One region of the Pelagibius sp. genome, then DNA from elsewhere that is predicted to be linked to it. Evidence: predicted binding sites of a transcription regulator. Region 1 holds the regulator's gene; the other holds the start of a gene.
What was found. Region 1 encodes PhoB, which activates phosphate uptake and scavenging genes when phosphate is short. Its sites were predicted from a motif close to TNTCATAAAACTGTCA; they were not measured.
Positions count from the first base shown of each region.

Region 2: the regulator PhoB is predicted to act here: its motif matches at 5,015-5,030, upstream of phnC (phosphonate ABC transporter ATP-binding protein).

Region 1 covers NZ_OZ252224.1:5,107,507-5,114,876, forward strand. The annotation lists gene ACP146_RS23720 (ATP-binding protein) at 1-155, shown strand, start outside; gene ACP146_RS23725 (PstS family phosphate ABC transporter substrate-binding protein) at 402-1,424, shown strand; gene pstC (phosphate ABC transporter permease subunit PstC) at 1,617-2,999, shown strand; gene pstA (phosphate ABC transporter permease PstA) at 2,992-4,296, shown strand; gene pstB (phosphate ABC transporter ATP-binding protein PstB) at 4,314-5,117, shown strand; gene phoU (phosphate signaling complex protein PhoU) at 5,172-5,912, shown strand; gene phoB (phosphate regulon transcriptional regulator PhoB) at 5,909-6,601, shown strand; gene ACP146_RS23755 (PepSY-associated TM helix domain-containing protein) at 6,578-7,370, opposite strand, start outside.
Region 2 covers NZ_OZ252224.1:3,129,028-3,136,397, reverse strand. The annotation lists gene ACP146_RS14925 (LysR substrate-binding domain-containing protein) at 1-329, shown strand, start outside; gene ACP146_RS14920 (helix-turn-helix domain-containing protein) at 529-1,269, shown strand; gene ACP146_RS14915 (VOC family protein) at 1,337-1,717, shown strand; gene ACP146_RS14910 (aromatic ring-hydroxylating oxygenase subunit alpha) at 1,879-3,051, shown strand; gene ACP146_RS14905 (TetR/AcrR family transcriptional regulator) at 3,153-3,866, shown strand; gene ACP146_RS14900 (NAD(P)-dependent oxidoreductase) at 3,965-4,855, shown strand; gene phnC (phosphonate ABC transporter ATP-binding protein) at 5,093-5,965, shown strand; gene phnD (phosphonate ABC transporter substrate-binding protein) at 6,006-7,010, shown strand; gene phnE (phosphonate ABC transporter, permease protein PhnE) at 7,103-7,370, shown strand, end outside.

The sequences.
Region 1 (7,370 bases):
TGGGGCTGGCCATCGTCAAACACATCATCAACCGGCACCGCGGCGTCCTGGAAATCGAGAGCCGGCCGGATGAAGGCGCGACTTTTTCCGTCTATCTGCCCAGCGGCGGCGCCCCCGCCCTTGCCCTGCAGCGCGCGGAACCGAAGGCCTCCTGAAGCCGGGAAATAGGACTAAAATACTGTTCTCTTTACATTTTTCTTCCGAAAGCCACTGCGGACGGAAGAATCTCCGGCTCTGTCATGCAAGTGTAACAAAACTGCAGTATTACCATCGCTGAGCAGACGTAGTTTGTGCCCGCCGGCGAAGGGCCGGCGCAGGTTGTTCCCGGGTCGGACCATCTTTGGGCCGGAAGGCAACGACATGACAGATTCACCAATGGGCACTCAGCGGAGGTATTCCCCGTGAACAAAAAATCACTAGCCATGGCGGCAGTTGCCGGAATGGTCATGATCGCGCCGGCTATGGCCGAGGCGCGTGATCAGATCCGTATCGTCGGTTCTTCGACGGTTTTCCCCTTCTCCACCGCCGTGGCGGAGAACTTCGGCCGCAGCAGCGGCTTCAAGACACCGGTCGTCGAGAGCACCGGCTCCGGCGGCGGCATGAAGCTGTTCTGTTCCGGCGTCGGCACCGAGCACCCGGACATCACCAACGCCTCGCGGCGCATCAAGCAGTCCGAGTTCTCCCAGTGCGCGGAAAACGGCATCACGATCACCGAAGTGAAGATCGGCTTCGACGGCATCGTGCTCGCCAACTCCAAGGCGCATGCGCCCTTCGCGCTGACCAAGAAGCAGATCTTCCTGGCGCTGGCCAAGGAGATCCCGGTCGACGGCAAGCTGGTCGCCAATCCGAACAAGCTGTGGAGCGATATCGATCTCTCCCTGCCGGCTGAAAGGATCGAGGTTCTGGGTCCGCCGCCGACCAGCGGCACCCGCGATGCCTTCGTCGAGCTGGTGATGGAAGAAGCCGCCGAGGAATTCCCGGAAATCAAGGCTCTGGACAAGGCCGCTTTCAAGGCCGCCGCACACTCCGTGCGTGAGGACGGCGCTTTCGTCGAAGCCGGCGAGAACGACAACCTGATCGTCCAGAAGCTCGAAGCCAACCCGAATGCCCTGGGCATCTTCGGCTTCAGCTTCCTCGACCAGAACGCCGACAAGCTGCAGGGCGCGACCGTCGGCGGCGTGGCGCCGGAGTTCGAGAACATCGCCTCCGGCGACTACGGCATTTCCCGCTCCCTGTATTTCTACGTGAAGCAGGAGCATGTCGGCACGATCCCCGGCATCAAGGAGTTCGTGGCCGAGTTCACCTCGGACAAGGCCTGGGGCGATGAGGGTTACTTGACGGAGAAGGGTCTGATCCCGCTGCCGTCCGATGACCGCAACGCCATGATGAAGTCCGCCAACGGCATGTCGCCGCTGAGCATGTAAGTCGGGTGTTGCCGGCGGAAGGCCCAGCTTCCAGGGGCCTTCCGCCGGTTCCCCTTTTGAAGATCCGAGCAAAAAAACAAAAACCAGCCGGAGCGTTACTAGAGAGCGGGTGCGATTAAGCCGACACCCGCGGCGTCTGCCCGTTAGGCAGCAGGCGTCGGCAAGCTCCGGCCTTCGATCCGATGGGCCAAAATGAACAGCTTCATTCTGATTGCGATCCTGCTGGTCCTGTCGTCTATCGGCTACAGCTTCGGTCAGAGGCGTGCCCGCAGTCTCAGCGGCAATCAGCCCTCGGCCCTTCACTCGCGCCCACAGTACTATGGCCTCTACGTCGCGCTCTGGTGCGGCATCCCGAGTCTGGCCCTGATGGCGCTCTGGCTGATCCTGGAACCGCAGGTCGCCGAATGGATGCTGATCTCCAGCCTGCCCGCCGATATCCAGGCGCTGCCGGCGGACCGGCTTTCACTGCTTCTGAATGACGTAAAGAACCTCGCCTCGGGCAACATTGTCAGCCGCGAAGTCGATGCCGCCCTGCAGTCCGCCGCCGACGGCTACGCCAGCGTCCGGCAGATCGGCAACGCGGCCATGGTGGTCGTCGCCCTGGCCGTCGGCGTTCTGGGGCTGAGCTTCGCGCGCAAGCGGATCACGCCGGGCCTGCGTGCGCGCAACCTTGTTGAGCGCACGGTCAGCATTGTCATGATCGTGGCTTCCACCATCGCGGTCCTGACGACCGTGGGGATCGTGCTTTCGCTGTTGTTCGAGGCATTGCGCTTTTTCTCCAAGGTTCCCTGGTACGAGTTTCTCTTCGGCCTGACCTGGAGCCCGCAGACCGCGCTGCGCGCCGACCAGGTCGCCGGCTCCGGCGCTTTCGGCGCCGTCCCGCTGTTCGCCGGCACCCTGATGATCACCTTCATCGCCATGTGCGTGGCGGTACCCATCGGCCTGTTCTCGGCGATCTACATGTCGGAATACGCGCCGCCGAAGATGCGCGCCATCGTCAAGCCGATGCTGGAGGTTCTGGCCGGCGTGCCGACGGTGGTCTACGGCTTTTTCGCCGCCCTGACCGTTGCCCCTTTCATCCGCCGCACCGGCGAGTCGATTGGGCTGGACGTGTCTTCCGAGTCGGCACTGGCCGCCGGCGTGGTCATGGGAATCATGATCATTCCCTTCGTTTCCTCGCTCAGCGACGATGTGATGAACGCGGTGCCGCGCTCGCTGCGCGACGGGGCCTATGCCCTGGGCGCGACCAAGTCGGAGACCATCAAGCAGGTTATCTTCCCGGCGGCGCTGCCCGGCATCGTCGGCAGCCTGCTGCTGGCCATGAGCCGCGCCATCGGTGAAACCATGATCGTGGTGATGGCCGCGGGACTGGCCGCCAACCTGACCGCCGATCCGCTGGAAGCCGTCACCACCGTCACCGTGCAGATCGTCACCCTGCTGGTCGGCGACCAGGAATTCGACAGCGCCAAGACCCTGGCGGCCTTCGCCCTGGGCCTGGTGCTCTTTGCCATTACGCTGACCCTGAACGTGATCGCCCTGAACGTGGTTCGAAGGTACCGGGAAAAGTATGACTGACAGTACGGCACCCGCCGCGGCCCTGCGCCGCGCCGACCTCTCGGAAGAACGCCTGAAACGCCGCTACGCGGCGGAGAAGCGCTTCCGTGCCTATGGCCTGGCCGCCATCTTCGCCGCGCTGGCGATCCTGGGCATCCTGATCGGCACCATTGTCTGGAACGGCCACACGGCCTTTGTACAGACCCATATCGCCATGCCTGTCTATCTCGATCCGGAGATCATCGACCCCCAGGGCAGCAACGACGCCACCGTGATCCAGCGCGCCGATTATCAGGGGCTTTTGAGAACCAGCCTGCGCGAACGCTTCCCCGAAGTCACCGGGCGCCGCGATCGCATAAAGCTCTACGGCATCCTGTCCAACGGCGCCGGCTTCGACGTGCGCGACAAGGTTCTCGCCGACCCTTCGATCATCGGCACCACGCAAACCATATGGGTTAAGTCGTCCGACGACATCGACAGCCTGGTGAAGGGCTACATCGACCGCGACCTGCCGGAGAACGACCGCCGGGTGAAGGACAACGAGATCGTCTGGATCGATTCCTTCGCAGCCGACGGCGGCGTGGATACGAAGTTCAACACGACCTTCTTCACCGCCGGCGATTCCCGCGAACCGGAGCAGGCGGGCATCTGGGGCGCGGTGGTCGGGTCCTTCTTTACGCTGCTCATCACCCTGGTGCTGACTTTCCCGGTCGGGGTTCTCTCCGCGGTCTACCTGGAAGAGTTCGCGCCGAAGAACCGATGGACCGACCTGATCGAGGTGAACATCAACAACCTCGCGGCCGTTCCTTCGATCATCTTCGGCCTTCTCGGTCTTGCCGTCTTTCTCGGTGTTTTCGGTTTCCCGCGCTCGGCGCCGCTGGTCGGCGGCATGGTCCTGGCGCTGATGACCCTGCCGACCATCATCATCGCCAGCCGCGCGGCCCTGAAGGCCGTGCCGCCGTCGATCCGCGAAGCCGCCCTGGGCGTCGGCGCCTCGCGCCTGCAGGTCGTCACCCATCATGTTCTGCCCCTGGCCATGCCGGGGGTCCTGACCGGCACCATCATCGGCATGGCCCAGGCCCTGGGCGAGACCGCCCCGCTGCTGATGATCGGCATGGTCGCCTTCATCGTCGACATTCCAGGCGGCGTGACCGATCCGGCCACGGTGCTGCCGGTGCAGATTTTCCTCTGGGCCGATGCGCCGGAGCGCGCCTTCGTCGAGAAAACCAATGGCGCCATCATGGTGCTGCTGGGTTTCCTCATTCTCATGAACGCGCTGGCGGTTCTGCTGCGCAAGCGCTTCGAACGTCAATGGTAGTTACAGGAAAGATCGCTATGGACGCAGTTGCAGAAGCTGAAGCGCCGCAGAGGGCGCTACGGAACTCGCCCAAGATGACCGCCCGCCAAGTTGACGTCTACTACGGCGAAACCAAGGCGCTGAAGAACATCGACCTGGATATCGAAGAAAACCAGGTGACCTCGCTGATCGGCCCTTCGGGTTGCGGCAAGTCGACCTTTCTGCGGTGCCTCAACCGGATGAACGACGTGATCGACGGCTGCCGGGTGGAAGGCGACATCACCCTGGACGATGTCGATATCTACCGCAGCGGCCTGGACGTGGTGCAGCTTCGCGCAAGGGTCGGCATGGTGTTTCAGAAGCCGAACCCCTTTCCGAAATCGATCTACGACAACATCGCCTACGGTCCGCGCCTGCACGGCATCGCCGAAGCGAAGTCGGACCTCGACGACATCGTCGAGATCAGCCTCACCAAAGCCGGCCTTTGGAAAGAGGTGAAGGACCGCCTGCAGGCGCCGGGCACCGGCCTTTCCGGCGGCCAGCAGCAGCGTCTCTGCATCGCCCGCGCGATCGCGGTCAATCCCGAGGTGATCCTGATGGACGAACCCTGCTCGGCGCTCGACCCCATCGCCACCGCCCGCATTGAGGAGCTGATCGACGAGCTGCGCCAGAACTTCACCATCGTGATCGTTACCCACTCCATGCAGCAGGCCGCCCGCGTGTCGCAGAAGACCGCGTTTTTCCACCTCGGCGATCTGGTCGAAGTCAGCGAGACCGAACAGCTTTTCACCAACCCGCGCGATCAGCGCACCCAGGGTTACATCACCGGCCGCTTCGGTTGATCCGAAGCGGCGAGCCCAAGGCGATCGCGGCGCAGAGCCGAAGGACCAAAGCTTATGAACAGCGAACACATCGTTAAATCCTTCGATGAAGAACTGCAGCAGTTGAACGCTGTGGTTCTGCGCATGGGCGGCGTGGCGGAAGCACAACTCGCCGGCGCCATCGACGCGCTGGTAAAGCGCGATTCGGAGCTTGCCGAGCGCGTGGTAAAGGGCGACGAAGCCATCGACGAGATGGACCTGGAACTGGACGAAAACGCAATCCGTACCCTGGCCCTGCGTCAGCCCATGGCCAACGATCTGCGCGAAGTCATCTCCGCCTTGAAGATCTCCAGCGACCTGGAGCGCATCGGCGATTACGCGAAGAACATTGCCAAGCGCTCCATCGCCCTCAACCAACTGGCCCATCACGAAGCGGCGCGTTCCATCCCCCGTATGGCCAAGCTGGTTCAGGCCATCATCAAGGACGTGCTCGACGCCTACGCCAACCACGACGCAAATCGGTCGATGGACGTCTGGCACCGCGACGAGGAAGTCGACGAGATGTATACGGCGCTGTTTCGCGAGCTGCTGACCTACATGATGGAAGACCCTCGCAATATCACGCCCTGTACCCATCTGCTCTTTGTGGCCAAGAACATAGAGCGCATCGGCGATCACGCCACCAACATCGCCGAGACGACCTATTATCTCTCGACCGGCGAGCGGATCGAGGGCGGCCGCCCGAAGAGCGATATGTCCAGCTTCCAGGTGGTTGAGCCCGAGGACGGCGAAACGACGGAGAAGGAGGGCGCGTGAGACCCCTTGTTTTGATCATCGAAGACCAGGAGGCCCTGGTCACCATGCTGCGTTACAACCTCGAGGGCGCCGGCTTTCGCGTGAATACGGCGGGCGACGGCGAGGAGGCCCTGGTGGCCGCAGCCGAGGAAGTGCCCGACCTGATTCTGCTCGACTGGATGCTGCCGCTGATGTCCGGCATCGAGGTCTGCCGTCAACTGCGCAGCAAACCGGAAACCAAGCGCGTGCCGATCATCATGCTGACGGCGCGCGGCGAGGAAACCGACAAGCTGCGCGGTCTCGACAGCGGCTGCGACGACTACATGACCAAGCCCTTCTCACCGGCCGAGCTGATCGCGCGCATCAATGCGGTGTTGCGCCGGAGCAAACCGGAGTTGAGCAGCGAGATGCTGGCCTTCGAGGATCTGGCCATGGACCTGGCAGCCCACCGCGTGCGGCGCAGTGGCCATGACGTGCATCTGGGGCCGACCGAATTCCGCCTGCTGCGCCATCTGATGCAAAATCCCGGCCGCGTCTTCACCCGGGAACAGTTGCTGGATTCGGTTTGGGGCCGCGACGTTTATGTCGAGCCGCGCACCGTCGACGTGCACATCCGCCGCCTGCGCAAGGCACTGAACCAGAACGGCAACGACGACCTCATTCGCACCGTCCGCTCCGCCGGCTATTCACTCGACCGTCCGGCACCCTAGGTCCGTTGAGTCTTCGCTGCGTGATGATCCTTCAGCCGCACGCGGGAACCACAGCAGCAACAGCCAGGCAATAAGAATTGTCAGTGTGACAGCTGTCCATACCCAGAGAAACGCTACAACACCGGGCGCCAAGTCGGGCAGCTGGCGCACCCCTTCGACCACCGGTCCGGCCACCTGATAGCGCAGGTAGCCGAGTGGGAAGGTCGCGGCGACGACCGCTATAGAACCCAGTAAGGCAGGGGTCATGCCCGGCCACTTTACCCGAGATGGTCGGCCGGCCGCTCGACGCAGACGAAGAACATGCAGATAGGCGCCGGTAAGGCCGAGTCCGGAAAGAATCAAACCGAAAAGAAACCAAACCGCTTTGGAAACAAGGCCGGCAAAATCGCCGAAGTGAAGGGGGTCCATCGTGTTTGTCAAACGCACATAGACCCCTGCGTCGCCGGCGGTATAGCTGTGCAGGACCGACCCATCGGCCGCATTGACCAAAACATGGTTCGCGCGGTCACGCACCAGAAGAGACTGCGCCTGACCCTCAACATAGAGCGCGCCGCCGAACCGGCCGCCGGGTGGAACCACCGACCTGAAGCGCAGGTCCGGCCGCGTAGCAGCAGCCATTCCCAGCAGCTCGTCGAGCGGTAGTGACGCTTCAACCTCCGCCGCTGGTGGCGGCCCTTTGACCGTTGGCAGCAACTTCAACGCTTCGACACCGTACCAGATTCCGGTCACGGCAATGATCAAGACAAACCATAAGCTCCAGAGCCCGCTC
Region 2 (7,370 bases), 2.0 Mb from region 1:
ACCCGCTTCCCGTCGCGCTTTTCGATCGGGCGTGCTGGTGGCGCGACAGGGCCTTGCAAACGCTGGAAGCAGCCGGCCGCCGCTACTGTGTAGTCTATACAAGCGAAAGCGTGACTGGGGTTGTGGCCGCAATCGAGGCCGGTGTCGCCGTGGGCTTACTGGGAGAGAGTTCTTTGCGCGACGGCTTGCAGCCCTTGTCACCGGCGGAGGGTTTCCCGCGCATGCCGGAATCCCTATTGGTTTTGGAGAAAGGGCCCGGGGCCCGCTCCGCTGCCGGCAGAGCGATGGCTACGACAATCGTTGAAGCCTTCGCGCGGCATGCGTCGTGACGTCCGTCCCTGGCGCCTGGTCCTGACGTCGGCCTCTGTTGCGAGCTTTACTTACTGAAGTCCGGCGAAGCCGCGCATGTCAGATGTCACTGGGGCGCGCCCGACAATCGGCGCGATCCTAGGCGCTTTGCCGTTGCATTTGGCGCAGTTAAAGTATGCCGGCGGCGCGGAAACTTTGAACATGTGAAGCAGTTCGGGCATGTACGACCCAAAAGGAAACGGCAGACAGAGAGCAGTTCAGGCTGTGCAGTTTGTCGAGGCAGAGCCGCCAAGTCATTTACGCGGCATCGTACATCGCTTTCTGGAGCTTAGGACAGACGGCGCGCTGTCAGAGGACTATCGGTTTCACGCCTTGCCGGACGCCTGCGTCTACATCGTTTTTGACCAGCGCAGTAGAAACGTTACAGGCGTCTCCAAGCTGCGGGCCGAGTCTGTGGAGTTCAACCTGGGCAGGTCGTTCCACTATGTGAACATCCGATTCTTGCCGGGCGTCTGGCAGCTGAGCCGCGAGCCGGTTTCCCATGGCATGGTGGACATGCCCTATGCGGGTGATCTACCGCTGGTCGATATAAACCACGACCTTTCCGGTCGCAGCTTTGCGGAGCAGCAGCCAATTCTGTCAGGACTCGTGGAAGAGCTGATGGAGAGCGGGTTGGTCGCCGCGAATCCAATGACCGAGAAGATACTTCAGAGCCTTGACGAGATTCATTCCGTTGCAGACATGGCGGCTGTTTCAGATCTGTCGCCACGCCAGCTACAGCGCAGGCTCAAACGAACGACGGGTTTCGCGCCCCACGATTTCCTTAAGGTGCTGCGCCTGCAAGAGGCCTTGAACGGCAAGGACACATGGTCCTACGCCGACCAGTCGCATTTCATCCATTCCTTTCGCAAGGCGACAGGCTACACACCCGGCAGGTATTCTCGAAAGTTCGATGTCTGAAATCTACAATACACAGCAACTGCGCCTTGTTAGGTGACTGGCATGGAGACAACAAACGGAGTCGACCATGACCAGGATGAACGTAGTCGGGTGGTTTGACATCTATGTGGGTGACTTGAGCCGGGCAGTGGCCTTCTATGAAACCGTGCTGGGTACCAAGCTTGAGCCAATGGGCGACCCCACTGGTGAATCCCAGATGATGAGCTTTCCTGCCGACATGGGCGTATACGGGGCAGGGGGCGCTTTGACGAAGTCACCTCATGCCGCCGCCGGACCGGGTGGCACCGTTGTGTACTTTATGGCTGAAGACTGTGCGGTTGAGGAAGGCCGCGTCGCCGACGCAGGCGGCAAAGTTGTCAGATCAAAGTTCTCAATCGGAGAATTTGGCTGGGTCACCCTTTGTCGGGACACTGAAGGCAATACCTTCGGCCTCAACTCTTTGAAATAGAGTCTTTTTTGACGCGGCGTGCTGAGGGCCATATCAAGCATATGTGTTGAATGTGCCGGCAGCCTGGCAAGCGTCGCTGCTGAAATAGGACTGTCGTTTACAGGGACGCGAAGCCCGCGCTTCGCGCGCCAGACTGTTGCCTCTGAACCGAGGAGGCTGGCATGAGCACCTGGTTGCCGCGGGAGATCGAGGCACGACGTGACGCCCTGCAGCGGGTTTTAAAGCCTATAGAAGAGGCCAGCGGCCTGCCGAACGAGGCCTATACCGCCGATGGATTCGCGGCCCTGGAACGGGATCTGGTTCTCGCTCGCGGCTGGGCCTGTATCGGGGTCGGCGCCTGGGTGCCGGAGCCCGGCGACCTCCGGCCGGTGAAGCTGCTCGGCCTGCCCCTGCTGATGCTGCGTGACCGCGCCGGCGCGGTGAAGGTCTTCCACAACGTCTGCAGTCACCGGGGGTTGGAACTGGTGTCTCAACCCTGCCGCTCCAAGGGGCTGATCCGCTGTCCCTATCATTCCTGGAGCTACGGCCTGGACGGGACCTTGAAGGCGACGCCCTTCATCGGCGGTCCCGGCACCCGCGACTGTGCGGGCTTCGACAAGGCGAAGCACGGCCTGAAGCCGGTGCGTGCAGCCGTCTGGTGCGATTCCGTCTTCGTCGACCTTTCCGGCGAGGCTGAGGACTTCGAAAGCTTCATCGCGCCGCTTGCCGAACGCTGGCGCGCCTTTGACGCTGCGCGCCTGCATCACGGCGGTCCGGACTCGCGCTTCACTATCGAGCTGAACTGCAACTGGAAACTGGCGGTCGAGAACTACTGCGAGGCTTACCACCTGCCGTGGATACACCCGGGCCTCAATCAGTATTCCCGCCTGGAAGACCATTACAACGTGGCGGTCGACAGTCACATGGCGGGGCAGGGCTCCACGGCCTATCGCCCAACCCTCAGCGACGATGGCCGTGCCTTTCCCGAGCACCCGGATCTGCCGGAACAGTGGCAGGGCGCGGCCGAATACCTGGCGCTGTTTCCCAATGTGCTGTTCGGTGTTCATGCTGACCACTTTTACGCCGTCGTGCTGGAACCCTTGGGGCCGGACCGTACGCGGGAACACTTCGAGATCTATTACTTCGACAAAGCAGCCTTGGGTGACGACCTCGCAGACCTGCGTGTCGCCAACACCCATCAATGGCGCGGTATCTTCGAAGAGGATCGCGGCGTGGTCGAGGGTATGCAGGCCGGGCGCGCCTCGCCGGCTTTTGAAGGCGGCGTTTTTTCGCCTGTTATGGACGGCCCGACCCATTGCTTCCACCAGTGGATGGCAAGCAGGTTGCTCGGCTGAGCCTGGGCATAGCGTCCAGGGGTATCCCCGGAAGCTGTGGACAGCCTCCCTCCTCAGGTCGTAGCATCCAACTGAGATGCAACGTCCACAGGAGACACCTTTTGGCCGCTGCAAAGCCAGGGTCTGAAAAGAAGCACGCTGGCGCCGGCAAGGGCGCGCCGCGTAGGACGCAAGCTCCCAAGGCCGCCGCGGACCAGGAGCGGACCGCGCTACGGCTCCGGATCATCGAGACAGCGCTGGACATCGCCGAGGACTGGGGCTGGTACGACATCCGCCTGCACCACGTGGCCGAACGGTTAAAGGTGCCGCTGACGGTCATCCGTTCGGAGTTTCGCGATGGCGATGCCATTGCCGATGCTTGGATCGCACGGGCCGATGACGCGATGCTCGCCCAGCCTGCGAGGGGGTTCGCCGCGCTGCCAGCGGAAGAGCGCCTGCAGATCAGCCTGGAGGCCTGGCTGGATGCTCTGGCGCCGCATCGCAAGGTGACGGCGGAAATGTTTGGGGCCAAGCTCTGGCCGGTGCATGTGCACCATAACCTCAAACTCGTTACCTGGACGTCGCGCACGGTGCAGTGGTGGCGCGAGGCTGCGCTGCTCGACGGTGAGGGACAACGCCGTTCGGTCGAAGAGATCGGCATGACGTTGATCTTTCTCTCCACCCTTGCGCGATGGTGCCGCGACCGCTCGGAAGGACAGGTTCGGACCAAGGCCTTCCTGCAGCGGAGCCTCAAGCGCGCCGACGGCCTTCTGGCCTGCGCCTATAGATCGCCAGGCAGGGTGGTTGGCAAATTGTTACAGACCGGCGGGCGCTAACACTCCCAGCCTTTGACGAGATATGGCACTCTTAAGAAACCTGAGTTTCTTGAGGTGGCAAAACGCCGCCAATTCAAAAACAGAAGTGGGGAAGCGAGATGCTGAATTGCGGCGTTGTCGGGCTTGGCGATATGGGAAGCGGCTTGGCGAAGAATTTGATTGCCCAGGGCTTTGCGACCAGCGGCTTCGACCTCTCGAAAGAACGTACGGACGCCTTCGTGGCTTTGGGCGGAACGGCAGCGTCAGGCCTGGCCGACGTCGGACGTGCGGCGGATGTCGTTTTCGTGATGGTCATGACCGGTGCCCAGGCCAAGGCGGTGATCCTGGGCGACGACGGACTTGCCGCGGCCATGAGCGCCGGTTCGGTGATCGTCCTCAGCGCGACCATTCATGCCGCCGAGGCGCGGGAGATCGGCGAGGGTCTTGCCGGGAGCGAGATCGATCTGATCGACTCGCCCGTCAGCGGCGGTTTCCCCGGCGCGCAGGGTGGCACGCTGACGATGATGGCGGCCGGCAGCGATGCCGCCATGGAAAAGGCGCGCCCGGCGATGGAGGCGGTCAGCAAGACCATTCACCGGGTCGGCGATGCACCGGGCATGGGACAGACCGTAAAGGCCTGCCTTCAGTCGTTGATCGGCGGTATTTTCTCGGCGACTTTCGAAGCGGCGGCGCTGGCGGCCAAGGCCGGGGTCAGCGGACAAGTGCTTTACGACGTGGTCTCCACCTCCAGCGCCGGCTGCACGGCGGCCAATACGGCGCTGGAGAAAATCATCGACCGCGAATTCGTCGGCACGGGCAGCCATATCGCGACAATGTACAAGGACCTGACCATCAGCCTGGATCTGGCACGTGACCTGGGGGTGCCGCTGTTCACCGCCAGTGCGGCGATGCAGCTTTTCCAGGCCGGAAAGACCAAGCACCCGGACGGCGACAACTGGATCGTCACCCGGGTGATGGAGGATATCGTCGGCGCCGAGTTGAAACGCTGAGGCGGTAGTCTGTTCCGGCGAATCCGTACCTGAATGCCTTTAGGGGCCGGTTCTCGAGCCCTCCGACAAGGCGATTATCGCGCCGGGCTACAAGCTTAAGGAGAGGTGGGCTCCGATCTGACCTCTTGTCGCGGCCGCGCAAACAAACCGAAGCATTCCTGTCATCATACCGTCATGGGCGGGCTGTAGAGCTTGGGCCGTTACGACTGACGTCGTTCGGCTCAGGGGGCCCTTCTTATGTCCATCATCGCGTTGTCGCGTACCAACAAGTCTTTCGGCGAGAAGACGGTCTTGCATGATGTCGACCTTGAGGTCGGCGAAGGGGAGATGGTCGGCCTCATCGGTGCTTCCGGCTCCGGGAAGTCGACCTTGATCCGCCTGATCTGCGGGCTGGAGAACATGGACCGCGGGAAAGACGGCCGCATCGCGCTCTTCGGCAGAGAGACCCAAAAAGACGGCCGCTTCACTTCTCACAGCGAAGCGCTGCGCCGCGACGTGGGCGTGATCTTTCAGCAGTTCAACTTGATTTCCCGCCTCTCGTTGTTGACCAACGTGCTGGCTGGGCGACTTGGCCGCATTCCACGCTGGCGCGGGACCGCGGGCCTGTTCCCGAAAACGGACAGAGTGAAGGCGTTGCAGGCTTTGGAGCGCGTCGGCCTGATTGAGCAGGCGCATCAGCGCGCTTCCACGCTTTCCGGCGGCCAACAGCAACGCGGCGCCATCGCGCGGGTGCTGACACAGGAAGCCCGGCTCATTCTCGCCGATGAGCCGATTGCCTCGCTCGACCCGGCTTCGGCCAAGCTCGTCATGTCGACGCTGCGCCAGATCAACCGACAGGACAGGACGACGGTAATCGTCTCCCTGCACCAGATTGACCATGCCTTCGAACACTGCGACCGCATCATTGCGCTGAAGGCGGGGCGGGTTATCCACAATGGCCCGACCGGGGGGATCACGCCCGACGACATTGCCGACCTCTATGGCGTCGAGGCGGGGAGCCTCGACCTCATCAAGGCCAAGCCGGCCAGGCCGGAAGCCGTTCCGCTGCGTCCCGGCAACGGCCTTGATCACCAGGACGACCTTGCCGCGCGAGTCGCGGTCGGCGTCTGAATTTCACTTCGCTTTCGTATCAGGGAAACAGGAGCATCCAATGTTCAAGACACTTACAACAGCCGCGACGGGCGCCGCTGCCGTTTTGGCGCTGAGCGCCACGCTGGCGCATGCGGACATGCCCGATGAGATCAACTTCGGCATCATCTCTACTGAATCCACCTCGGCCCTGGAATCCTCCTTCGGGCCTTTCCTCAACGACATGAGCGAGTCCTTGGGCGTGAAGGTGAATACCTTCTTCGCTTCCGACTATGCCGGTGTTATTGAGGGCATGCGCTTCGGCAAGGTTGACGTTGCCTGGTTCGGCAACAAGTCGGCGATCGAGGCGGTTGACCGCGCCGGCGGTGAGGTCTTCGCCCAGACGATCAAGGACGATGGCTCCAAAGGCTACTACTCCCTGCTCATCACCCACAAGGATTCAAAGCTGAATTCCCTTGAGGACGTTCTGGCTTGCGATCAGACCCTGAGCTTCGGCAACGGCGATCCGAATTCGACCTCTGGCTTCGCGATTCCCGGTTACTACGTCTGGGCATTGAACAACAAGGAGCCGGAAGACTGCTTCGCGCGGGTCACCAACTCCAATCATGAAGGCAACGCCATGGCTGTCGCCAACGGCAAGGTCGATGTCGCAACCAACAACACCGAGTCCATCTATGCCCGCCTTGCCAAGACCAACCCGGAAGCGGCTGCAAACATCAAGGAGATCTGGCGTTCGCCGATGATCCCCTCGGACCCGATGGTGTGGCGCAAGGAGCTGTCGGACGAAGCCAAGCAGAAGATCTACTATTTCTTCATGCAGTACGGCCGTTTCGGTGACATGGAGAAGGTGAAGACTGAGCGTGCCATTCTCGCCAGTGTTTCCGACGGCTGGGGGCCCTTCCTGGCGTCTTCCAACGCGCAGCTGCTGGAGGTTCGTCAGATCGAGGCTTTCAAGGACAAGGTGAAGGCACAAAACGCCGGCGATGAAGAGGCCGTCAAGGCCGCTGAAGCAGAGCTTGCGAAGCTGCAGGAGTTTTCCGGCGCCATCGGCACGGCCGGTTACTAAGACTTAGCCGCGGGTGACGGGGGTGGGCGTTGCGTCCATCCCCTTCATTCCCTGCCTATCCGGACCTCTACGGCCTTTTCGAGAAAACCAAAATGACTATCGCCAGCGCCAACCTGTCTTCAAGCGATCCGGCAAGACTTTCGCCGGAGGTGCGTGATGCTCTGGCGCCGCGCTGGTCCGGCTTTATGAACAAGGCCGGTATTGCGTTAGTCATCGCGGTGCTGCTCGGCCTTTCATACTATCCGGCGGAGGTCGACCGCTGGACCTATCTTATCACCGACGCCGGCAATATGGCGATCTTCATAGCCGATTTCCTAAAGCCGGATTTCACCGATCTTGGTTTTTTCGTCATCAAGATGA